DNA from 2 places in the Wukongibacter baidiensis genome. Region 1 is predicted to be linked to the other one. Evidence: predicted binding sites of a transcription regulator. Region 1 holds the regulator's gene; the other holds the start of a gene.
What was found. Region 1 encodes HrcA, which represses chaperone genes, less so after heat shock. Its sites were predicted from a motif close to TTAGCACTCNNNNNNNNNGAGTGCTAA; they were not measured.

Region 1 (10,107 bases):
TCATTTATCTTGTTACTTACGTTATTATACATAGGCCTAGAGATTGTAGATGAGACAAATCGTAGTATGATGTCTATGGAAGATGCTAGTTTTTTTAACTATAAAAGGCTGGATAAGGATAATGTAGAGGTCGTCTTTTGTGGAGATAGATATTTAGTAAATGTAGAAAAAGTCGATGCTTTTATTCTTAGCGCCAAGGAGAAATCAAACTATGCTCTAGAAAAAGCAAAGGAATTTGCTGAGGATAAAGGTAAAATTGTTGCAAAGCTAGTTGAGGATATATTTTAGTACTGTAAGTTTAATATTGTAAGCTCCTTATTAAATAAAGCTGGGTTAAACTCAGCTGAAGGTACATGAAAAAAATAAACAAGTCAGGTTGCGAAGTGACTAGTTTATTTTTTGAATGTACCTTATATACTTTATTTCTGTACTACTAATTTGGATTATGTTATAATTGTTAAAGATTATTTAAGTGTATAGAGATTCAAGTAAAACTAATATTTTATACTATATTGAACTCTATATAAAAGGGAGGAAAAAATATTCATGTCAAAGAACCGTCAAGACAATATACGAAATTTCTGTATAATTGCACATATAGATCACGGAAAATCAACTTTAGCAGATAGATTGATTGAAAAAACTGGACTTCTTACTGAGAGAGAGATGAAGGAACAGATATTAGACACTATGGATTTGGAAAGAGAAAGAGGTATAACTATCAAGCTTCAGGCTACAAGGCTAGTGTACAATAAAGATGGAGAAGAATATGTATTAAATCTTATAGATACCCCAGGTCATGTGGACTTTACATACGAGGTATCCCGTAGTCTTGCTGCATGTGAAGGTGCTATCTTAGTAGTAGATGCTACTCAAGGGGTTGAAGCACAGACCCTAGCCAATGTATATTTAGCTGTAAATCAAGATCTAGAAATTTTACCGGTTATAAATAAAATTGACTTGCCTAGTGCAAGACCCGATGAAGTAAAGAAAGAAATTGAAGATGTTATTGGAATAGATGCAGAATATGCACCTCTTATATCAGCTAAGAATGGCATAAATATTGAAGATGTTTTAGAAGCAATCGTAGAGTATGTTCCGCAGCCAAGCGGAGATGAAGAGGCGCCACTTAAGGCACTTATTTTTGACTCTTACTATGACAGTTATAAAGGTGCTGTTGCCTATGTAAGAATTAAAGAGGGTACGGTAAAGCGTGGAGATAAAATGATGATGATGTCTTCTGGAAAGACATTTGAAGTTGTTGAAGTAGGAGTATTATCACCGGGGCCAAGACCTGTAAGTGAACTTAAGGCGGGAGATGTTGGTTATATAACTGCAAGTATTAAAGATGTAAAGAACTGTAGAGTTGGAGATACAATAACAAATGCAGATAATCCATCTGAGGAGCCGTTACCTGGATATAAAAAGGCTACTCCAATGGTTTATTGTGGTATATACCCTGCTGAAGGAGAAAAGTATGAAAGCATTAGGGACGCCTTGGAAAAACTGCAATTGAATGATGCTGCATTAGAATTCGAGCCTGAGACTTCAGTAGCCCTTGGATTTGGATTTAGATGTGGGTTCTTAGGTCTTCTTCATATGGAAATAATCCAACAAAGATTAGACAGAGAATTTGATTTAGATATTATCACAACGTCACCTGGAGTTATTTATAAGGTTACAAAAACTAATGGTGAGGTTCTAATGATTCAAAATCCAAGTAATCTGCCTGATCAAAGTGAAATTGACTATATGGAAGAACCTATAGTTGATGCAAAGATAATGGTCAATACTGAATTTGTAGGAAACGTAATGGAGCTTTGTCAAGATAGAAGAGGTAATATGATCAACATGGAATATATTGATGATAGAAGACTTATCTTAAATTATGAGCTTCCGCTAAATGAAGTAATATATGATTTCTTTGATGCCTTAAAATCTAAAACAAGGGGCTATGGATCATTAGATTATGAATTTAAAAAGTATGTTAAATCTGATCTAGTAAAACTAGACATATTGTTAAATAAAGATATTATCGATGCCTTTTCTCTTATAGTACATGAAAGCAAGGCGTATTCTAGAGGTAGAATAATTTGTGAGAGACTTAGAGAAGTAATTCCGAGACATATGTTTGCTATACCTGTCCAAGCATCAATAGGTAATAAGGTAATTGCTCGTGAAACCATAAAGGCCCTGAGAAAGGACGTTTTAGCTAAGTGTTATGGTGGAGATATATCTAGGAAGAGAAAACTTCTAGAGAAGCAAAAAGAAGGTAAGAAGAAAATGAGACAGCTTGGAAGTGTTGAAGTACCACAAGAGGCATTTTTATCAGTCTTGAAATATGATGAAAAATAAATCGTTAGTCACCCTTTTGGGGTGGCTAACTTATATTATATGTGATGTTTGGTAAAAAACATCACATGAGCGAATAGCTTAGGAGTGTTATTATGAAGGAAATAGGATTATATCTGCATATACCATTCTGTATTCAAAAGTGTAAGTACTGCGACTTTGTTTCCGACAGGCAAAATAATGAGACTATTGACTCATATGTTGAGGCTCTTAAAAAGGAAATAAATATGTATAGTGATAGACTATCGGATTACAGAGTAGAAACGATATTCATTGGTGGAGGTACCCCTTCGATATTAGAAACAGAAAAGATGGATAAGATTGTAAAAGAACTTTTTAGAAACTTTAATATTTCAAAAAATGTAGAGTTTAGTATAGAATCTAATCCAGGAACTTTAACAAAAGATAAACTTAAAAAATATAATGATATAGGAATCAATCGATTAAGTATGGGCCTTCAAAGCTTTAATAATGATGTATTAAAGGAAATTGGAAGAATACACACTAAAGAAGATTTCATTCATAATTATGATGCTGCCAGAGAAGCAGGATGCAAAAACATTAATATTGACTTGATATACGGGTTGCCGAATCAGGATCTAAAGGATTGGGAACATACCCTTAGGGAAGTAATAAAATTGAATCCAGAGCATATATCGGCCTACTCATTAAAGATTGAAGAGGGGACAGCCTTCAAAAGGTTATTTGATGAAAACAAGTTAAATCTGCCCGGGGACGAAGAGGATAGGAAGATGTATGATCTAGCAATTAAGTTACTTGAGCAGCATGGGATAATTCAGTATGAGATATCAAATTTCTCCAAAAAGGAATATGAGTGTAAGCATAATTTAATATATTGGAACAATAAAGAGTACCTAGGATTAGGAGTATCGGCCCATTCCTATATGGATTCCTGTAGGTATGCTAATACAGGGGATATTAATGAATATATAAGGCTTATGAATGAAAAAAAGACCGCTGTGATAAGTGAAGAGCACAAAGACGAAAAGGACGAGATAGTAGAAACGATATTTTTGGGTCTCAGATTAAACAAGGGATTAGATTTAGAGATGTTTGAAAATAGATTTAAGATTTCTATTTATGACATGTATGGTGAGAAGATAAAGAGTTTAGTAGAGCTAGGTCTTTTGTATGAAGATAAGAATCATATTAGATTAACAAGATATGGCATGGATGTTTCAAATCAGGTCTTTATCGAGTTTCTGTAGGCCTATTAAGTAGGTCTGTATTAAATACAAATATTAATATAGACTAAAAAAATTAAAAAGATTATTGACAAAATTCAAATTAAGTGTTAATTTAAAATCAAGAATGTTTAGCACTCGCTTTAAGAGAGTGCTAACAATGGAGAGTGGTAGTATGACTTTAGTTGATAGAAAACTAAGAATATTACAGGCAATAATCAATGATTTTATTGGCACTGCTCAGCCAGTTGGTTCAAGAACTATTGCCAAAAAATATGATTTGGGAATTAGTTCTGCCACTATCAGGAATGAAATGTCAGATCTTGAAGAATTAGGATATTTGGTTCAGCCCCACACCTCAGCAGGTAGAATACCATCGGACTTAGCTTACAGACTTTATGTAGATAGTTTGATGAGAAAGTATGAGGTTGAGAAGAAGCACAAGAAAATAGTAAGTGAATTGTTATTAGAAAAGATAGTAGAAATAGATGATGTAATAAAAAACACATCTGGTATACTATCTCAGTTAACGAACCTAACCTGTGTTGGCTTGTCACCTCAGTTTAGGAAAAGTAAACTAAAAAATATAAAACTGGTTCAGGTTGACAATGATAAGGTTCTTTTAATTTTAGTGTCAAATTCTGGGGTTATTAAGAATATTATATTGAGAATGCAAAATATTTCTCAAGCTGCTCTAGATGAGGTTTCGAATTTATTGCAGGAGAATTTAAGAGGACATACAATAGATCATTTAGATGAAGATCTAATAAATAGAATTAAAAATGAGCTAATTCAGTATAGTTCTACAATTGATGCAATAATTCCAAAGCTCAATAATTCTTTCAGTGACATAGATGATACTAAGATTTATTTAGATGGAATAACAAACATATTCAATTTGCCAGAGTATACAGATATAAATAAGGCGAAGAAGTTTATTTCAATTATTGAAAAGAAAGAATTAATGTATGATCTTTTGAGAAGTGGTACAGATGATGACATCTGTATAAAAATAGGATGTGAAAATGAGATTGATGAAATCAAGGATTGTAGTATTATAACTGCAACCTATAGATTGAATGGAAGAGTAATTGGTAAACTTGGGGTAATTGGACCAACTAGGATGGACTATTCAAAAGTTGTAGGCGTTATTAATTATCTGAATAAAACGTTAACAGATAATATAAAGGACATTTTGCCTGAAATCTTTTGATATAGTGAAAGGATAAAATATGAGAAGCAATTCAAATGATTTTGAAAATAGCGAGCCTAGGTTATCAGCTTTAAACAATAATATTAATGCAGTAAATTCTACTGTTTCTGCAGTTAAGGGGACACTTGGACCACAAGGAATGGACTGCATGATAGTAGATGACTATGGCAATGCTATTATTACAAATGATGGTGTAACAATACTAAGCGAAATAAACACATCTCATCCTGCTGCTAGATTATTGATAAATGCTGTTATGAGTCAAGAAAAGGAAGTTGGAGATGGGACTACTACGTTAACTATTTTAACTGGTGCACTTTTAGACTCGGCCCAGAAAATGGCTGAGTTAGGTGTGCCTGTACATAAGATTATAGAAGGAATTAAAATAGGAATCTCCAAGGCTCTAGAAATCATAGAGGCTGAAAAAGTAAGCATAACAGAAGACAATTATCATCTGATGTCAAGGGTGGCATATATTTCAGCTAGAGAAGATGAAGAAATTTCGAACTTGATTTGTAAGGCTGCGAAGCTAGTTGGCAACAAAATGATTGAAAGTGATAATTTTAGGTTGAGTGATTGTGTTGAGTCTATGGAAGGGACTAAGAGTAATGTGTTCAGCGGTGTGGTAGTAGATAAGAAACCGCTACACTTTTATGAGAATAATGCAATAAATAATGCTAAAATCATGGTACTTGATGACTCCCTCGATGTAGATGAAAACATAAATGAACTCTTAAAAACTGAGGCTGGACTTAATAGTTATCTTGAAAAGGTAGAAATTATAAAATCATGGGCTGAAAAGATTGCTCTTATGAAGGTTGATTTTCTATTGTGTGATAGGAATATCAATCAGGCGGCGATGCAAATACTTTCAGATGGAAATGTTTGTGTTGCAAATCAAGTCTTAAATAGCCAGCTAGAAAAGGTATCTAGACATTGTGGATGTAAAATGTTGAAAAAATCTGCATTACATAAGAATGCGTTAGACTTAGATAAGTACTGTGGTATGGCTGATAAGGTAGAGTATGATGCTGAAAAGGAGCAACTATCAATTAGGGATGGTCATGGTGAGCCCTATGCAACCGTAATGATTTCTTCTTCTACGGGTGAAATAACTAGGGAAAGGGAAAGAATAGCTAAGGATGCCGCGTCTTCTCTTCAATTTGCAATTAAAGATGGAGTCGTTGCAGGTGGTGGAGCTCTAGATATATATATTTCAACCCTATTGGAAAAATATCGAGAAGAAGTTGTTGGAATGGAGAAGTACGGCTTTGACTGTGTTATTGAGGCACTTAAACGACCTTTCTTACAGATGGTTGAAAATAGCGGGTTCAATTCTCTAGAAGTTTTAGAAAAAGTAATAGCCGCTGGGAGACTAGAGGAAAAGAAGTTTCTTTCAATAGATTTTAACAGTGGAAATATAAAAGATATGGAATTAGAGGAGATTTTTGACCCAGCTTATGTTAAAATAAGTGCGTTAAAGAAAGCTGAGGAAATATCTAAAGCTATACTTAGAATAAATTTAATTTTAAGAGGAAAAAAATAATTATGATTTAGATCAGGTGGGTGGTATTATGGAGAATACAGTTAATGAAAAGGATTTAAATACTCAAGATGAAATGAAGGAAGAGATTGATAGTAACCTTGAGGCAACTAAAGATGAAATGGAAGATCAAGCAAAAGTAGAAAATGAATCAAAGGATTCTGGAGTTCTAAACAAAGAACTTGAAGATTACAAAACTAGATTCACAAGATTATCAGCAGATTTTCAAAATTACAAAAGAAGAATTGAAAAGGAAAAGGGTGAAATATTTAAGTTTGGAAGTGAAAAAATAGTAAATGATATTTTACCTGTAATTGATAATTTTGAAAGGGCTATACAGTCAGCTGGAAGCAATAATGAAGAATCTGAAGGTCTTTTAGATGGAATCCAACTTATTTTCAAACAGCTTGTTGATGTTCTTGGTAAACATGGAGTTGAAGAAATAGAAGCCATAGAAAAGGAATTTGATCCAAATCTTCATCACGCTGTAATGCAAGATGAATGTGAAGATGTTGAAGCAAATACTATTACAGAGGTATTCCAAAAGGGATATACACTAAATTCAAAGGTTATAAGACCTAGTATGGTAAAGGTAGCAAAATAATTTAAATAAATAATTTAAAAATAAAATTTAAAAAATTATATTATACTTTTTTGTAAGGAGGAAATAACATGGGAAAGGTTATAGGAATTGATTTAGGTACTACAAACTCATGCGTTTCAGTTTTAGAAGGAGGAGAGCCAGTAGTAATTCCTAATGCTGAAGGAAATAGGACTACACCTTCGATTGTAGCGTTTGCAAAGAATGGAGAAAGATTAGTTGGTGAAACTGCTAAAAGACAAGCGATAACAAATCCAGATAGAACAATCGCTTCAATTAAAAGACATATGGGAACAGACTATAGCGTGAAAATTGACGATAAAGATTATTCGCCTCAAGATATTTCCGCTATGATACTTATGAAATTAAAGACTGATGCAGAGAGTTATCTTGGAGAAACTGTTACAGATGCTGTTATTACAGTTCCAGCATATTTTACTGATAGTCAAAGACAGGCTACTAAGGATGCAGGTAAAATAGCAGGCTTAAACGTTAGAAGAATCATCAACGAGCCTACGGCAGCTTCTTTAGCATACGGTATAGATAAAGAAACAGAGAGTCAAAAAATACTAGTATTTGACTTAGGTGGAGGAACATTTGACGTATCGATACTAGAGCTAGGAGATGGAGTATTTGAGGTTCTAGCTACAAATGGTAACAATCACCTAGGTGGAGATGACTTTGATGAAGTAGTAATTAACTTCCTAGCTGAAGAGTTTAAAAAGGAACACGGAGTAGACTTACGTAATGACAATATGTCTCTACAAAGATTAAAGGACGCAGCTGAAAAAGCTAAAAAGGAATTATCATCAGTTCAAACAACGAATGTTAATCTACCTTTTATTACTGCTTCAGCAGCAGGACCACTTCATCTAAATATTGACCTAACAAGAGCTAAATTTGAGCAATTAGCATCATCTCTTGTGGAAGCAACTTTAGAGCCAACTAGAAAGGCATTAAATGATGCAGGACTGTCATCTTCAGGGGTTGATAGAGTTATATTAGTTGGTGGTTCTACAAGAATCCCTGCAGTACAAAAAGCGATTAAGAACATTATTAATAAGGATCCATATAAGGGAGTAAACCCTGATGAATGTGTTGCGGTTGGAGCAGCTATTCAAGCTGGTGTATTAACTGGTGAAGTAAAAGATTTATTATTACTAGATGTTACTCCATTATCATTAGGTATTGAAACTTTAGGTGGAGTATTTACTAAACTTATTGAAAGAAATACAACTATACCTTCTAAGAAGAGTCAGATATTCTCTACTGCAGCAGATAACCAAACAGCTGTTGATATCCACGTTCTTCAAGGTGAGAGACAAATGGCTGGCGACAATACAACTCTTGGTAGATTCCAGCTTACAGGTATTCCACCGGCTCCAAGAGGAATTCCTCAAGTTGAAGTTACATTTGATATAGATGCAAACGGTATTGCTCACGTATCTGCTAAGGATCTTGGAACTGGAACGGAGCAAAATATTACAATTACTGCATCTACTAACCTTTCTGACGACGAAATAGAAAAGAAGGTTAAGGAAGCTGAAAAGTTTGCTGAAGAAGATAAGAAGAAGAAAGAATCTATTGAAGCTAAAAATAAAGCTGATTCATTATTATATGAAACTGAGAAAGCTCTAAAAGAACATGGTGACAAGGCTTCTCCAGAAGAAAAGGCACAAATCGAAGAAAAGCATGAAGCTTTAAAGAAAGCTTTAGAGTCAGATAATACTGAAGAAATCAATAAAGCAGCTGAAGAGCTTACAAATGCTTTCCATGCTTTAGCTCAAAAAATGTATCAAGCAGCAGGTCCTCAAGGTGAAGCAGAGGGAGCAAACCCAGGAGAGCAGACAGAACAAGCTAATGATGATGTTGTTGATGCGGATTATGAAGTTGTAGATGACGATAAATAAGATTTAGGCACTTAGCAACTTGAAATCTGAGGCACCCAAAAGGGTGCCTTATGGTTGTAATAATAGACTGCTTTAATATATAATAGCTTTAGTGATATAGAAATAAAAGTACAGTGAAAAAAATTCAAGAGTTTATTTACTTTTTAAGAGTGTTTCTTGAAACTTGGAGACTGTTGCTTGAAACTCTATAAATACTCACAACCATAAAAGAAAGGCGGTAAAGAAGTGAGTAAGAGAGATTATTATGAAATATTAGGTGTAGATAAAGGCTCCGATGATGCAGCCATTAAAAAGGCTTTTAGAAAGCTTGCAATGAAGTATCATCCTGATAGAAACCCAGATAACGAAGAAGCTGAGCAAAAATTCAAAGAACTGAATGAGGCCTATGAAGTTTTAAGTAACAAAGAAAAGAGAAATATGTACGATCAGTTTGGCCATGCAGGAGTAAACGGAAATGGCCAAGGTGGTTTTGGAGGCGGAGGCTTCTCAGGTTTCGGCGGGTTTGAAGATATATTTGGTGATATTTTTGACATGTTTGGTGGTGGTGGCGGTGGATTCTCATCCGGTAGAAGGAGAAACCGACCACAAAAAGGTCCTGATATAAAGGTTCAAGTTACTCTTACCTTTGAAGAAGCTGCCTTTGGAGCTGAAAAAGAGATCGAAATCTCTAGACATGAAGAATGTGAAAAATGTAATGGAACAGGTGCTAAGGCTGGAGCAGGAAAAAGGACCTGCCATAAGTGTAATGGTACTGGAGAAGTAAGATATACTCAAAGAACACCTCTAGGCTCCTTTGTAAATGTTAGAACCTGTGATACGTGCCATGGTGAGGGTGTAATAATAGAATCTCCATGTGAGGAATGTAATGGCCAAGGCAAGATTAGGAAAAACAAAAAAATAAACGTAAAAATCCCAGCTGGTGTAGATAGCAATTCAGTTATAACCCTTAGAGGTGAAGGGGAGCCTGGAATCAAAGGAGGTCCTCCTGGAGACCTATATATTGTAGTTAGAATGCTTTCACATAAGATTTTCAAAAGAGATGGCTATGACATAATATGTGAAATGCCTATTACCTTTGTTCAAGCTGCACTGGGAGATGAAATAGTAGTTCCAACTCTGGATGGAAGAGTAAAATATAACATTGCAGAGGGAACACAAAGTGGTACAGTATTTAGATTAAAGGGTAAGGGCGTTCATGTTCTAAATGGAAACGGAAGAGGAGATCAATATGTTAAGGTAGTAGTTGAGACTCCTAAGAGGTTAAATGATGAACAAAAAGATAT
Region 2 (10,107 bases), 1.3 Mb from region 1:
AACACAAGCTGTACTAGCTTTTTAGATGCTTTTGACGATGCGGCAATGTCTATTAACTTTGGTAAATATGAAAATGTACTCATTGTATCAAGTGAATTAGCATCACTTGGTCTATCCACTGATAACATGCATTCATTTTCTATGTTTAGTGATGGAGCTGCTGCAATAGTGGTCACTAAATCAGAAGAATACTGCATTGGTTTTCATTATGCAAGAACATGGCCTGGTACGTACGATTTAACAAAGATAGAGGGTGGGTTAACCAAGTATCTCCCAAGTAAGTTTGATGGAACGAATCATGAGAAATACAGATTTCAAATGGAAGGTAATAAGCTAATAAAATTAATAAAGAAAGAATTTGTACCGATGATTAAGGAAATACTTGAGCTTGAAAAGCTTGATATTAACGATATTGACTATGTAATACCGCATCAAGCAAGTAAAGCCCTTAAACTATTTATGAGGAATCTAGGAATAAAGAAAGATCAGTTCTGTGATATTTTTGAAGACTACGGTAATATGGTAGCTGCCTCAATCCCATTCACCCTAAACCATGCCTATGAAAGTAATTATTTAAAAGGGAAAGATACAGTACTCCTTATCGGAACAAGTGCTGGGACTTCGGGCCATATATTACTTTACAAAAAAAGTATAAGATATAGATAAAGCCAGCCTTGAGAAACTGTATAAAGTACTTTGTTCTTTTTATCAAAATACTAGGGTATAATGTAGATAAAAAGGTGTGATGAAAAGGTGTGATGAAAAGAATTAACCTTTTGAAAAGATATAATAACCATTGAAGGAGGGGAAAATTTGAAATCCTATAGAAAAGAATTGTGGTTTGATACAAAAACTAGAAGAGCTTTTATTAACATTACTCCTAATATAGAAGAATGTTTAATGGAAAGCGGCATTAAAGAGGGGCTTTTACTTTGCAATGCTATGCATATCACATCCAGCGTATTTATCAATGATGATGAATCGGGATTACATAGAGACTTTGAACGTTTTTTAGAAAAATTAGCGCCAGAAAAACCCTATGATCAGTATGATCATAATGGGTTTGAAGATAATGCAGATGCCCACCTAAAAAGGACAATTATGGGAAGAGAAGTAGTTGTAGCTATAACGGAAGGGCAGCTGGATTTTGGACCTTGGGAGCAAATATTCTATGGAGAGTTCGATGGAAAAAGAGCAAAAAGAATTTTGGTAAAGATTATTGGTGAATAAGGATTTATCTAGACTAGATTAAAAGGAGATTAAGCATGATTATTTATACTGCTACAGTTGAAGAATGGGAGAAAATTAAGAAACAAAAGGAATTTATTAGTGAGAACTTTGATGAAGAGAGATTTATTCATTGCAGCTTTCCAAATCAGACCCTATGGGTCCTAAATAAACATTATAAAAGCGAAGAAAAGGTAATTCTATTATGTATTAATCCTGGGTTACTGAAGTCGAACCTAGTGATAGAGGATTTGAAGGGCAGAGGAGAAGAATTTCCCCATATATATGGAAGTGTTAATGTAGATGCAATAGAAAAAACTATTGAAATTTATCCTTCTGATGATGGAAAATTTTATGAAAATGGAGAACTGAAAAAGTTAATCAAGGAGTAAACTTAAGAATACAAGTTTTTGAGGGGGATGTCTCATAAAGGAATCTTATGAGACATCCCCTTCTACTATTAGTTTCCTACTTGTCATCAGATCCATTAGCATTATCCTTACTATAAATCACCATCTGGATAGGTACATCATCTGTGTCACGCTTTTCTGGAAAGAAAGAATCAAAACTAAAACCATTTCTTTCTAAAAGTGATCTGGATTTAATATTTGTTTCATTGGTATAAGCTTCAATTCTTTTAAGGCCCATGGTATCAAACCCATAATTGACGACTTTTCTAAGGGCTTCAGTCATAAGACCTTTACCAGTACTGCCTGGAAACAAGCCATAACCTAATTCACCTCTCTCGTCTACTATTGAAATGTTCCAGATTGAGATTGTACCTAAGATATTATCGGTTTCTTTATCGGCTATAGCCCAGATAATCCATTTATTTTCAGCGACTCCTTTATTCATTCTGACTATATATTTTTGCGCCTCAGTAATATGTTTATAGATAGGCATATCGACATGTTCAAAGTTACTTTTATCATTTTGATAGTTAAATATTAGCTCGTCATCGTTGGACCTAAGCTGTCTAAGGGTCAGTCGATGGGTAGTTAAAATAGGAAAGGGGTTAAAGCTCAATGGATTCACATTCATCCTCCTTTATCCGTTACTATTAAATATATATATATGATAACATAGAATATAATTAATAGTAGCTAAAAAGAACCATTTATTCTATAATAAATCTTGTAGACCATAATATGGGAAAAATAATATTGTTTTGAAGCACGAAAAATTTACTTTCTATGGGAGATAAATAGAAGAGTTAATTGGATTAAAAAAGTCTATATGGATTGAAAGAATGATACAGATATTGCTAGAAAAAATATTTTAGAGATATTGAAAAATGTATAAAACAGGAAAAGGGTATTGACAAACTATCAAAAAAAGTGTATTTTTAAATTAAAATTAGCACTCTCCTAAAGAGAGTGCTAATAAAGTGAAATAATAAAAACGCTAATTATTTAAGTATATTTTTACTGCGCTAGCACTTCGTTGTGCTCGTAGTTTTAGCATGAAAGGAGAGATTTACTTGGCGAAAAAACAATTTAAAGCGGAATCCAAGAGACTAATGGATCTAATGATTAACTCGATTTATACCCATAGGGAGATTTTCTTAAGAGAAATCATTTCTAATGCTAGTGATGCGATTGACAAAATCTATTATAAGGCCTTAACAGATGATTCACTAGTCTTTGATAAGGATAACTACTATATTAAATTACATATTGATAAGGATAATAGAATATTAAAAATTTCTGATACTGGTATTGGAATGACTAAGGAAGAGCTTGATGAAAATCTTGGAGTTATAGCTAAGAGTGGATCTTTAGCATTTAAGAAGGAAAACGAGCTCAAGGATGGGTATGATATAATTGGTCAGTTTGGTGTAGGATTCTACTCTGCATTTATGGTATCTGATATTGTTACTGTTGTAAGTAAAGCCTTTGGTAGTGAGGAAGCCTATAAATGGGAATCAAAGGGTGAAGATGGCTATGCAATTGAACCTTGTGAAAAGGACTCTGTGGGAACAGATATCATATTAAAGATTAGAGAAAATACAGAAGACGAGAAGTTCGATGAGTATCTTGAGGAATATAGACTAAGATCAATAATAAAGAAATACTCTGATTTCGTTAGATATCCAATAAAAATGGATATAACTAACAGCAGACTTAAAGAAAATAGTGAAGATGAATATGAGGAATATATAGAAGAAGAGACTGTAAATAGTATGGTTCCTATATGGAAAAAGAATAAGAATGAACTTACTAAAGAAGATTATGAAAACTTCTATTCCGAAAAGCACTATGGTTTTGATAAGCCTGTAAAGCATATACATTTCAGTGCAGATGGAGCCGTAAGCTACAATGCAATTCTATTTATCCCTGAAAAAACGCCATATGATTTTTATACGAAGGAATATGAAAAGGGATTGGAGCTATATTCTAATGGGGTTCTAATTATGAATAAGTGTGCTGATTTATTACCTGATTATTTTAGCTTTGTAAGTGGGATAGTTGATTCAGAGGATTTATCTCTTAATATATCTAGAGAAATGCTCCAACATGATAGACAGCTAAAGCTTATAGCGAAAAAAATCAAAAGTAAAATTAAAAGTGAGTTAGAAAAGCTATTAAAAAATGAAAGAGAAAAGTATGAAGAGTTTTATAAATCCTTTGGTAGACAACTGAAATATGGTATCTATAGTGATTATGGAAGAAATAAAGATATGTTACAGGATCTATTAATGTTCTATTCATCGAAGGAAAAGAAACTGGTTACCTTAGATGAATACATCTCTAGAATGCCAGAAGATCAGAAGTATATCTATTATGCTTCAGGAGAGTCAAACGAAAGAATTGAAAAAATGCCGCAAACAGAACTCGTAGCAGATAAAGGATATGAAATACTATACTTTACCGATGACGTAGATGAGTTTGCTATAAGAATGATAATGACATATAAAGAGAAGGAATTTAAATCTGTATCAAGCGGTGATTTAGGTATAGAGGTTGAAGAAAATGAAAACTCAGCTAATACTGATGATAAAGAAAATAAAGAGCTGTTTGAGCAAATGAAAAATATTCTATCTGATAAGGTTAAAGATGTTAGGGCTTCAAAGAGGCTTAAGAATCATCCAGTGTGTCTAGCTAATGATGGTGAACTTTCCATAGAGATGGAAAAAATATTGAATGCTATGCCTAATAATCAAGATATAAAAGCAGATAGAATTTTAGAAATAAACGTACATCATGATGTTTTCAAGGCATTGAAGGAAGCAGCAGAAAAGGATGAAGAGAAGGTTAAATTATATACAAATTTATTATATGATCAGGCATTACTTATTGAAGGGCTGCCGATTAATGATCCAGTAGAGTTTACAAATAATATTTGCAAAATAATGAAATAATTAAAAAGGTCTGTTTCGTAAAGGAATCCTATGAGTGCAGACCGGGGGTGTTTCGGAAATTCGTCATTCTGAGGCACCCCCCCCTTTAATTTGCAAAATAGAAGTTTCTAAATGAATTGTTTTCTTAGTAGAGTACTTATATCCGTTAAAGACTAAGTAAATCGAGTTGTTAAATAGAAGAAAGAAATGTATAATTATAGTGGATATATATGGTTACGAAAAAACTATTACATTTCGAAGATTTACTATCATTGCAAGCTCTGGTTGTTAGATCTCCAAAATGTGAGATGTTTATCGTATATTGTACATAACTAATTTTATACTAAAGCAAAGGGGTAATTATATGTTTAATTGGAAAGAAGAATATTCTGTTGGGATTAAAACAATTGACGATCAGCATAAGAAACTGTTTGAAATTGGGGAAAGAATTAATATCGTATTGGAGAGTTACAATGGTCAAGATTCCTATGATGAAATTGTTGAATTGATTGAAGAACTGAAGGATTATACGATTTATCATTTTGACTCTGAAGAAAGTTTGCTTGCTAAATACCAATATCCAGAACTTGATGAGCAAATTAAGGAACACAAGACATTTGTTGATTACCTAGAGGGACTTGATTTTGACAATATAGATGAAGATCAAGAAAATGCAATGAAAGAATTAATTATGTTTATAGCAAAGTGGATATTTAAACATATCAGTAATTCAGATTTTAGATATAGTGAATTTCTTATTGAAGCTATGAAATAAAATAGTATATTTCTGATAAGTGAATAGAAATTACTTTATTCCTTTAACTCAGAATCTAGACTATGTCTACATTAAATGTATGGCAATGATTGAATAAGGGTATAGATATATACATAAACCTGACCTCCTTACCTTTAGGAGGTCTAACTTTTCGCAAAAGATTAATTTTACGTCTTGTATTGAAATAGTGGCAGAGAGGCTGAGCCTAGAATAATATAAAGAAAGCTAAGGAGGAAAGATTATGACAAGATCATATATAAAGAAAACTATTCTATTTGTTGTATCTATGTTATTAATGATAACAATTATGGCGGCATGTAGCAGTGAAAAAACAGATGAAAAGGCTGATAGCGATAACGCTACACAAAATCCTAAAGTGGAAATAGAAATGCAAGATGGTGGAAAAATGGTACTAGAGTTGTACCCAGAATTTGCTCCAGAAACAGTAGAAAACTTTATCAATCTATCTAAATCTGGTTTTTATGATGGGTTGAAGTTTCATAGAATTGTAAAAGACTTTATGATTCAGGGAGGCGATCCTAAGGGTGACGGTACAGGTGGATCTGACAAGAATATTAAAGGAGAGTTTGCAGAAAATGGATTTACTAAAAATACACTTAAGCACACTAAGGGTGTAATTTCAATGGCTCGTAGAGCTGAGCCTGATTCTGCCAGCTGCCAATTCTTTATAGTGGATGGAGATGCAACATTCTTAGATGGGCAATATGCTGCATTTGGAAAGTTAATAGAAGGAGAAGAAACTCTTGATAAAATAGCTGATACAACTGTAGATAAGCACCCTTATAGTGGAGAAATGTCTGTTCCAAAGGTAGATGTAGTAATAAAGAAAATAACAGTAATAGAAAGTAGTAATAAATAGCAATTGATTATGTAATACTCAAAGACTACTTAAAGCTAAAGTCATATATGAATAATTGATAAAGAATATAGGTAAAGTATATAATAAGTAAAGTTGATTTAAGAAATATTTTATTGTATAATATTAAAAAATTCATACTAACAAAGCGATGACGAGAAGAGTAAATAAATAAGTTCTTTTCTAGAGAGCTCCGGTAGCTGAAAAGGAGTAAAGAAATATTTATTGAAACAAGCCTCTGAGCTTCATACGGATCTTTCAATAAAAGTGATGCTATGGCGTTTGTTCACGTTACAGAACTAGAGTATAAGTACTTTCAGTACCGTACTTGAAGAGATTGATATGGTAACATATTAATGAATTAGGGTGGCAACACGAAATTAACTCTCGTCCCTAAGACCGATTGGTCTTGGGATCGGGAGTTTTTATTTTTGTCTAAAATAAATATAATTTTATCAAATTAAAAAGGATGTGATCATATGGGGCAAGAAAGTTTGTATTTTGCCTAAAGGGGTTTTGCTGCCTTCAAATTTACCAGGGAAGAAACTAATACAATTGTATATAGTTATAATTTTAATTGATCTATATGTTAGATAGATTTTTAGAATGGTAAGAAAAAATAAAATTTGGAGGTAATGATATGAGTGCTAATAGAGAAAATTTAAACTTTATAGATAGACTAGTAAAAAGAGATTTGGAGGATGGAGTGTACAGGGAAGTCAATACACGTTTTCCACCGGAGCCCAATGGGTACTTGCATATAGGCAGTGCGTACGCAATAAATGTTAGTTATGCTTTAGCTAAGAAATATGGAGGTAAATTCAACCTAAGGTTTGATGATACAAATCCTAAAAAGGAAGAGGTTGAGTACGTTGAGGCAATTATAGAAGATATGAAATGGTTGGGATTTGATTATGAAGACAGACTGTTTTATGGATCTGATTATAGTCACCAAATCTATGAATATGCAATATATCTTATCAAAAAGAGGAAGGCATATGTTTGTGATCTAAGTAGTGATGAGATAAGAGAGTATAGAGGAACTTTAACAACTAAAGGGGTGAATAGTCCCTACAGGAATAGAAGTGTAGAAGAAAACCTGGATTTATTTGATAAAATGAAGAATGGAAACTTTGAAGAGGGTAAAAGGGTTTTAAGAGCTAAAATTGATATGGAAAGTCCTAACATTAATATGAGAGATCCTGTTATTTATAGAATATCTTATACAAAGCATTATAGAACTGGTGATAAGTGGTGCATTTATCCAATGTATGATTATGCCCATCCCATTCAAGATTATATAGAGGGAATTTCACACTCTCTGTGCTCAGTAGAGTTTAAAGATCATAGACCATTGTATGAATGGGTGTTAAAGGAACTAGATTTATCAGGTCGCATTCCAAGACAAATAGAGTTTGGAAGGATGAATCTTAGTGGAGCCGTTACGAGTAAGAGGTATCTTAAAGCCCTGGTTGGAAGTAAAACCATAGAAGGATGGGATGATCCAAGGATTCCAACGATAAAAGGGCTAAAGAGAAGGGGATATACAAGGGAATCGATACTAAGCTTTTTGTCCGAAATCGGAGTAGGGAAAAGTGAAAGTGTCGTAGATATTGCTATGCTGGAGCATTCTCTAAGAAAGGATTTAAAGGCAAAGGCACCTACGATCATGGCAGTCCTTGATCCTATAAAAGTTGTAATTACAAATCTACCGGATAAGCATGTTGAATATTTAGATGCCACAAATAATAGAGAGAATGAGGATTTAGGATCTAGGAAAATAGCATTTACTAAAACTATATATATTGATAGTAACGACTTTAGCGAAAATCCTCCTAAGAAGTACAATAGATTGATAGTAGGTGGAGAGGTTAGACTGAAACATGCATATTTTATTAAGTGCAATGAAGTAATAAAGGATGACGATGGTAATATTACAGAATTAAGATGTACCTATGATCCAGAAACAAAAAGTGGAAGTGGTTTTAAGGGACGAAAAGTTAAGGGTACAATACACTGGGTCAGCACAGAATATGGTATACCATGTGAGGTAAGAATATTTGATGAATTATTCACCGAAATACCATCGGCTGATAATCTATTTGAAAAAATAAATCCCAAATCACTATATGTTAAGCAAAATGCATTTATTGAAGAGGCTGGACTTGGAGAGGGATATGAAGGAAGATTTCAATTTATAAGACACGGATATTTTATTAAGGACCTTAAGCTATCAAGTGAGAATAAATTAGTATTTAATAGAACAGTACCATTAAAAAGTTCATATAAGGGATAATAACGAAAAGAGTTGAATTGTCATGATGCACTGATGACAATTCAACTCTTAATCAATACAGTATCTTACGAAAAATTAAATCCATACATAGTTTAAAATTAGGTATAAAATATAAATACTAAATAGGATAACTCCTTCTAATTTTGAAATCGCATTGTTCTTGCTTTTGGCAAAAACTCTAAAGACCACAAGAACAATAAGCATTGTTGGAATTTGAAGCTTATAAAAGTTAAGTGGAACATCGAGACCACCCCTTGTTACAGCGGCTGCACTTCCTACTACAAAGAGTACATTAAGAATATCAGCACCGACTATGTTACCAATAGCCAGCTCACCATGTCCTTTCCTTACGGCAGTGACTGCTGTTACTAGTTCAGGTAAACTAGTACCAAAGGCCACTAAGGTTGCAGCGACAATACTTTGAGGGATACCTACTCTGATAGCAGAAATTTCTACAGCAGGTATAAGTATCTTAGATGAACCAAGAACAAGAACTATACCTAAAACGAGTTTAAGTATTTGAACTATTAACGGGCTTTTCTCTTCCTCAAAGTCAGCTTCAGTTTCTCCTGACTTTTTAGACCAGCTTATTGAAATATATATATAGGCTGCTAATAGGATTAGAAAAATCCATCCCACAAACTGACTGATATTTCCCGTGCTTCCACTGGATAGGAAAGGAATACTTACAACTGCAAGTAAAATCCCAGAAAATAATTGAATTCTCCCCTGACGATTCATAGTTATTTGATCTACGGGTAAGTAACCAATTAGAGCTGCTAGACCAATTATAAGGCCCGTATCTGTAATGATAGAACCAATGGCGTTACCTAAAGCTAAATCTGGGTTTCCATTAACAGCTGCTAATACCGATACAGTAGCCTCTGGAAGAGTGGTTCCTAAAGAGACAATGGTTGCACCAATAATCATTTTAGATACTCCCCAGTGCAAAGAAAGACTAACGGCCTCATCAACCAGAATATCGGCTCCTTTACTAAGTGTATAAAGTGTTGCTGCTACTATAAGTATTAGTATTAATGTTGAAAAGGATGTTAAATAAACGTGAATAATTGCTTCCATGAATGCTCTTCCTCTCAATAATTTATAGTAAATTGATATAAGGGAACAACTGAACAAAATAAAAAACTCCACAATTAACTAAAGTTAATTGTAGAGTCTCGCTAGACATAATTGCCATCAAAGCCGGGAAAATATTATTTTCCGTAATGACGACTTTGATTCCTTAAAAAGGTCAGCTACTCCCTCTAAAATATTAATGCACAAATTCATTATAGAGGATTTTTAAATTTTGTCAATGATAATTTAGACAAAATTCCATATCTCTATGGTTATCGTATTATATATAGATTATTTGTTTAAACAACATTTCTTGTATTTCTTTCCACTTCCACATGGACATGGTTCATTTCTACCAATCTTTTTATCGTTTACAACGATACGAGATCTATTGTAGTCCTTTTTGATTTCTTTTCTTTTTTCGATAGGAAGTACATTATCCCATTGAGAAAGATTATAAAGCCAATCAGCCTTAGCATCAAGCATATTATAGTAAAGTTTTTCAAAGTCTATAG

Region 2: the regulator HrcA is predicted to act here: its motif matches at 2,584-2,610, upstream of htpG (molecular chaperone HtpG).

What each region holds. Positions count from the first base shown of each region.
Region 1 is NZ_CP138202.1:6,350,553-6,360,659, forward strand. Features, by position in the region: gene R9X47_RS29150 (hypothetical protein) at 1-288, shown strand, start outside; gene lepA (translation elongation factor 4) at 547-2,355, shown strand; gene hemW (radical SAM family heme chaperone HemW) at 2,448-3,581, shown strand; gene hrcA (heat-inducible transcriptional repressor HrcA) at 3,733-4,770, shown strand; gene R9X47_RS29170 (TCP-1/cpn60 chaperonin family protein) at 4,790-6,316, shown strand; gene grpE (nucleotide exchange factor GrpE) at 6,345-6,917, shown strand; gene dnaK (molecular chaperone DnaK) at 6,986-8,824, shown strand; gene dnaJ (molecular chaperone DnaJ) at 9,050-10,107, shown strand, end outside.
Region 2 is NZ_CP138202.1:1,300,441-1,310,547, reverse strand. Features, by position in the region: gene R9X47_RS06195 (3-oxoacyl-ACP synthase III family protein) at 1-666, shown strand, start outside; gene R9X47_RS06190 (secondary thiamine-phosphate synthase enzyme YjbQ) at 814-1,230, shown strand; gene R9X47_RS06185 (DUF952 domain-containing protein) at 1,266-1,619, shown strand; gene R9X47_RS06180 (GNAT family N-acetyltransferase) at 1,696-2,262, opposite strand; gene htpG (molecular chaperone HtpG) at 2,708-4,588, shown strand; gene R9X47_RS06170 (bacteriohemerythrin) at 4,932-5,342, shown strand; gene R9X47_RS06165 (peptidylprolyl isomerase) at 5,584-6,222, shown strand; T-box leader at 6,362-6,617, shown strand; gene R9X47_RS06160 (glutamine--tRNA ligase/YqeY domain fusion protein) at 6,860-8,515, shown strand; gene R9X47_RS06155 (calcium/sodium antiporter) at 8,591-9,595, opposite strand; yybP-ykoY riboswitch at 9,639-9,779, opposite strand; gene R9X47_RS06150 (SEC-C metal-binding domain-containing protein) at 9,884-10,107, opposite strand, start outside.